DNA from 3 places in the Fundicoccus sp. Sow4_D5 genome. Region 3 is predicted to be linked to each of the others. Evidence: riboswitches for the same ligand, from Rfam matches in the RefSeq annotation. Region 3 holds a riboswitch; each other region holds the start of a gene.
The links. A riboswitch is a leader RNA that binds a small molecule or an ion and turns the genes downstream of it on or off. The one in region 3 is predicted to bind magnesium.

Region 1 (2,211 bases), on a different contig from region 3:
TTAATGATAGTACCTTCCTTAGCCATTGCATTAGAACCTTTAATTAGGTTCGTTGTTACAATCATTGGTAGCATTTCCGGTGTTAGACCAACGGCTACAGATAAACCGAATAGTAACGCTTGTAACCAGTCACCTTTCGTTACACCATTAATTAACACAACTAAGGGTGCCATAATCAACATGAAACGAATTAATAAATGCGATGTTTTTTCGATGCCAATTTCAAAACTTGTCTTAGGTGCGTCTGCCGTAACTTCTTTAGCAACTTGACCAAACATTGTACTGTTTCCTGTAGCAATTACCATTCCTTCAGCGCTACCACTGATAACGTTACTCCCCATAAACGCTAAAGTTTCTAAGTTTGTTGGGCTATCGGAAGCTTCTGTGCCTAACTCTGCTTTCTTTTCAACGGGATAACTTTCCCCTGTTAGTGAAGCTTGTGATACGAATAAGTCCTTTGATTGAATGATTCGTAAATCAGCTGGAATCATGTCTCCCGCGGATAACTTGATTAAGTCACCCATGACAATATCTTGTAATGGAATTTCTTGGTACTGACCATCACGCTTTACTGCCGTGGTAACTTTTACCATTTGTTGTAATTCTTCCGCTGCATCATTTGCCTTAACCGATTGGATCAAGCTCATCGTACCGCTAATCACAACTAACACTACAATTAACAATACAGTTACCAAACTTTTATCACCTGCATCTGCTAAGATAAACTCAGTCACAAATGAGATTGCAGCTAATGCTAATAAAATTAAGGTAAATGGTGTGAAATACGCTTTTAGTACTGTTAACCACAATGGTGTTTTCTCACCATACTCAATTTCATTATTACCAAATTCTTTTCTAATTTCTGCTGCTGTTTCTTCGCTGAAACCTTGCATCGTTGTTTTAAATTCTTGCATAATTTCAGCTATGTTCATTTCTGCAAAGCGGTTGTAGTCCACTTTACGGTTATTATTCATTTTTGTCATATTATTTTACCTTCTTTCCCCAGAAGTGATTTAGTAACAACAGTGCAATACCAATAAAAACAACCAACTCAATTATTAGTAATAACATGTGTTTGCCTCCTTCTATGTTTGGGCTTCAGGCAGTTAATTTTCAGGTGGTTACAAACAAATAGATAATAACTTGTTTATATTCTTTTGATTCATTTTCCGCCTAAAGCTGCGATTCTTTCGACTATTATCATCCATTTGTTTTCAACCTCCTTTTAATGCTTGAGCGACTGCTCGTAAGTAACCTAAACGACAACTTAATAGATTGTTTATTAGATCCAACTTTTTACCATATTGTTCCCTCCCATCAAACATTCATAAACTATAAAATAAAAACAAAAAATCCCCCACTAATCGTTAGTGAGGGCTCAAAAGTGCACAAAAAAAGCTTCTGTGATTTCTTCGTGGAGCTTTAGCACGTTACAACGTAAAAAATAAACAGTTGTTTATTTTTAGCTACGTTAAGAAGAGCCTTATATCGACAATTCCTGTTATACCCATTGGTGTCTCTCGACGTTTTTGGGCAGTAGCCTGTGTTTGTAGCGGAGCCTCGCCTAACAAATCATTTAAAATTTTATGTAATTACTTTACAACTCAACAGTATACAGCAGTAAATATTATTGTCAACTCGGAATTTTTTTAAGTAAAGAAGTGTCCTATTTTAAACACGAAGGTATTAGGATTGTTTACGGTTCTTTTCGTTTATAGATCATCATCGAATGACATTCCTGTCTTCTTGACCAAACAGCCACCTAATTTTCCATAGCAGTATAAATACCAATCGCTTTATGTAAAAATTCAGCTGCACCTGGTGTTATCCCATCATAATAAGCCTTAAACCTTTCATCATGCACATACATCAAACTTAAATTATAATGTTTTTCAGGACTATAATGCCCTTCCGGCCACGAAAATAGTAACCATTGTCGATGTAGTTCACAGACTTCTTGAGCTAATTCACTAGCTGGATTACCATCCGATATCGCAATCGCCAACTTCTGATTGATTGATTCACCTAAATGTTGAAACTCCAACCATTGCTCTTCGGTCATGTTCGCCATTTTAGCATTTGAAGCATTAACTGTTTTTTCTCCATATTTTGCTCTAATTTCTTGACCATAGTTCTGTTCATTATCGTCAATGAGTTCTTGTTTAAAAGCCGCAAATTTTTCATTATCTGTCATTGTTCTCTCTCCTTTTA
Region 2 (2,211 bases), on a different contig from region 3:
CCGCCTGGATTGACGGAGCTTCGAGATTGGAAGGAATCAGACGGGTTATCTTACCGCTGATGACACTTGGCGTGTTTACAGTAGCAATAGTTACATATATAGGCAGCTGGGGAAATTTCTTTGTGCCTTATATTTTATTATCCTCACCTAGTAAATTACCAGCATCAGTTACTTTATATCAATTCTTTGGCAAATACGGGTATGCCGCTTATGGCCAATTGGCAGCTTAATCGGTAATTAACATGATGCCGACCTTTATCCTATATTATTTCGCCCAAAATCATATGTCCAAGGGCTTGACGATGAGTGGAGCGGCGAAAGGTTAAGCCTTAGAAGGTGGCTGTATGCTGACTAATAAAAGATGAACTGTGACTCGTATTATGCGGGTGGCAGTTGTTTTTAACTGAGTTGCTGTCGTAGAATAAATGGTTAGACGCTTCATTGATTGAAGACATTACGAGTCAATTAATTTATTTGAGAAGACAACCGGTTAATTTATTTGAGGCCTTTAAATTCAATAAAAACACTAAGTCATTCTATTTATAATACACAGATGTGAAAAAACTCAAATATAAAACACATTAGTTCTTTTATTTCATTCTACTAGACCATAATTTTACTGTCTAACTTAGTGTAGCCTAATCAAAAGAGAAACTTATAAAAGCTTGAAAACTAGAATGAGACAGTGGGTTGAAAATAACGTTGGTCAACTAGTGGTTAGAGTCTTGCTAGTTATATGTGCGCCCATTCGTTCGATTAGAGACTATTGGCTCTGGGCGGTGGGGCTTGTGGCCTTTGTTTACGTTTAGTTTAGGTAATGATGATGCTTATTTTCCCTGAGTGATTATCTGAGAAGGCAAGAGGGTTATCTTGTTGATTAGACTTCAGTGGCTGGTTTAGGTATAATGGTTAAGTATGATAATTAAATAGCCTTGTTAGGTGAGGCTACTGTATAGAGACATGCTGCTGCCCAGAAACATCCAAAGATGCCAATGGGTTAACAGGAACTTTCGAATTAAGGAAGTTTTTAATGCAGCTGGGGCTTCCCTATGCTATACAGAGCTAAAACTCGACGAAGAGGAGCAGATTTTTTATGGGATCAGTCTATAGATAAACACGCTCTTCGGGGCGTGTTTTTTGTTTGGAAAATTCTAGGAGGTGAGGCGTATGGACCCCAGGCCGGATTCAATAAGGTGTTTATTTAAAGCATTAAATAGTAAAAAAGAAGGGTGCCAGGATGCACCTTCTGGAAGGATTGATTGATATGATGAATTACGAAGCAATTTTCAAAGCAGCCAAACATAACGAGCGTCAAACATTCCGGGAGCTATTCTTCCGGTTACACGTAAAAGACCAAATGGATTTATTCCATGCGCTGTATCCCAAAAACAAACGTAAAATCGAAAATTTCTTATCGCCGAGTGAGTTTGCTAAATTATTCGAATGGATGACGCTGGACGAGCAGAGCGAGTTGTATGAAATTTTTACGGCGTCTTATATTAGCCAATTGTTGTCGCATATGGAAGGCGATAATGTGGTGAAGCTTTTGAATTATCTGCCAGATTCAGACTCAAACATACTGCTGGATTTATTGCCGGCAGAAAAGCGATATATAATAGAAGAGTTATTGGCATTCGAGCCGGAAACGGCTGGTTCAGTGATGAACAAAAGCTTCTTGGTAGGCAAAGTTGAAGATACGATTAAGGTAACGGCAGAACGTGTACGAGGACTCGCTCAAGAAGTAGAAATGGTGTATTATATTTATGTCATTGACCAGGCGGGAAAGCTTAATGGAGTGGTCTCTTTGCGTGATTTAATTTTACATGCACAAGAGCAAACGCTAGGCGAAGTGATGATGACACGCCTTGTGTCTGTGGATTCAAGCGCAGACCAAGAAGAAGCAACCAAATTGTTGCAAGACTATGACTTGGTGGCACTGCCTGTTATAAATACAGCGGGCAAGATGTTGGGGATTATTACGGTCGATGATGTGATGGATATTATTGTTGAAGAAACGACCGAAGACTTCAATGAATTTGCTGCGATTAGTAAATCTAAACAACCTGTCTCGTCTGAAGAAACGACCTGGAGTATCGCGCGAGCGCGATTACCTTGGATAATTATTCTGATTTTCTTGGGAATGATTAGTGCGACGCTTATTAATTCTTTTGAAGAAACGTTAAATGAAGTAGTCTTATTAGCTGCCTTTAT
Region 3 (2,211 bases):
GACATCGCTAAAAAAAACGGACGCACCTTCCAGCCAATGCGTATCCAGACAGCCTATCCATAGTGACTAGGAGCTGTCCCGATTAAATCCCACTCAACACTCAATCAAGGCCCGTAAACTTCAAAACCTGCCTCCTTTCATGCTATACTAGCCCTAAACAAGGAGGGATAACGTGACTGAACATTATGTATTATCAGATGGATTTCAAATTCCAAAAGTTGGGCTGGGGACTTATCAATTAAAAGGAGTCGATGGCTCAAGGCGAATTGAACAAGCACTGAATGTAGGCTACCGTTTGCTGGATTCAGCCTTTAACTACGAGAATGAAGGGACGGTCGGACGGGCAATTCGCAACAGTGGTGTTCCCCGTGATCAAATCACCTTCACGTCAAAATTAGCAGGGCGCCATCATGATTATCAACTAGCCTTTGAAGCGATTGAAGAATCGGTGATGCGATCTGGCTTGGATTACATTGATTTATATTTGATTCATTGGCCGAACCCAAAGGAGAACAAATATGTGGAAGCTTGGCGAGCCTTAATTGATGCGCAAAGAGCCGGTTTAGTTCGTTCGATTGGAGTATGTAATTTTCTTCCGGAACATATTCAACGTTTGGAAGACGAAACAGGAATTCTGCCGGTCATTAATCAAGTTGAACTGCATCCTTACTTTAATCAGGCAAACCAACTCGAATTTGACCAAGAAAATAAAATCATCACTCAGGCTTGGAGTCCTTTAGGACGCCAGAACGCTTCATTAAATGAAGCAATTATAACTGAAATTTCCAAGCGGCACAATCGTAGTAATGCACAAATTGTCCTAAGATGGTTACTGCAACTAGGTGCCTTACCGATTCCTAAATCAGGACACATCCTTCGCCAAATAGAAAATTTATCACTCTTCGATTTTAACTTGTCGACAGAAGAAGTCGCGTTGATGAGTACGTTAACCCGTGAAGATGGTCGTAATAAAGACCAGAATCCGGCCGTATATCAGGAGTTTTAAGGACTTTAGATGGAAAATTGTCTGTCAATCAGTTACAATGAAATAGTTGTCAATGACCACAACACTACAACACCACAAAATTAAATAACCTTGTTAGGTGAGGCTACTGAACTAGAGATATGCTGCTGCCCAGAAACATCCAAAGATGCCAATGGGTCAACAGGAATTTCCGAATTAAGGAAATTTTTAACGCAGCTGGGAAATCCCTATGCTGTTCAGAGCTAAAACTCGACGAAGAGGTGCAGCGTTTTTTAACGATTATAGTAAATTAATCTATATCAATCAGCATACTCTTTGGGGTGTGCTTTTTTTTGTGTTTAGAAAACTTCCAGGAGGTGAGGAGCATGGACCCAAGTCCCGATTTTCAGAGGTGCAAATTTAGAAATATTACAATAAATAATCAAGAAGCAGGGTGCCCGAGCACTCTATTTTGGAAGGAATGAAACGAATGATGAATTACGAAAAAATTTTTAAAGCAGCTAAGCAAAACGACCGTGAGGGCTTCCGAGCATTATTCTTCGGACTCCACGTGAAAGACCAAATGGATTTATTTCATACCCTATATCCTCAGAATAAACGTAAAATTGAAGACTTTTTAATGCCGGACGAGTTCGCTAAATTATTTGAATGGATGACGCCGAGCGAACAACAAGAGCTACATGAGATTTTCTCAATAGACTATATTGGTCAACTCGTGTCATATATGGAAGTTGATAATGCTGTAAAATTTTTAACCTACTTACCTGATCAAGAAGCCACACAATTGCTCGACTTACTTCCAACAGACAAGCGACACTCAATTGAAGAACTACTGGCTTTTGAACCTGAAACTGCCGGTTCAATCATGAATAAAAGTTACCTGGTTGGGCGTGTCGAAGAAACAATCAAGAATGTCACTGACCGCGTTCGCCGCTTAGTCGAAGAAATTGAAACGGTCTACTATATTTACGTGGTGGATAACTCTGGAAAATTAACGGGAGTTGTTTCCTTACGTGATTTAATTTTGCACGCCGAAGAAACCGTTTTGGGTGAAATAATGAGAACACGACTTGTATCAGTCCGTGCGACCGAAGACCAAGAAATCGCAGCCCTACTCTTACAGGAGTATGATTTAGTTGCGCTACCGGTGACGGATGCTAGCGAGCAAATTCTTGGGATTATTACGGTTGATGATGTAATGGACATTCTTGTCGAAGAAACGACTG

Region 1: linked by a shared signal. The riboswitch ahead of mgtA (magnesium-translocating P-type ATPase) and the one ahead of mgtE (magnesium transporter) in region 3 are both predicted to bind magnesium.
Region 2: linked by a shared signal. The riboswitch ahead of mgtE (magnesium transporter) and the one ahead of mgtE (magnesium transporter) in region 3 are both predicted to bind magnesium.

What each region holds. Positions count from the first base shown of each region.
Region 1 is NZ_JBQKLF010000001.1:454,639-456,849, reverse strand. Features, by position in the region: gene mgtA (magnesium-translocating P-type ATPase) at 1-983, opposite strand, end outside; M-box (ykoK) riboswitch at 1,401-1,579, opposite strand; gene ACTQ45_RS02225 (MerR family transcriptional regulator) at 1,763-2,211, opposite strand, start outside.
Region 2 is NZ_JBQKLF010000012.1:49,574-51,784, forward strand. Features, by position in the region: gene ACTQ45_RS11895 (ABC transporter permease subunit) at 1-230, shown strand, start outside; M-box (ykoK) riboswitch at 925-1,087, shown strand; gene mgtE (magnesium transporter) at 1,265-2,211, shown strand, end outside.
Region 3 is NZ_JBQKLF010000004.1:92,962-95,172, reverse strand. Features, by position in the region: gene ACTQ45_RS06670 (aldo/keto reductase) at 173-1,006, shown strand; M-box (ykoK) riboswitch at 1,089-1,252, shown strand; gene mgtE (magnesium transporter) at 1,455-2,211, shown strand, end outside.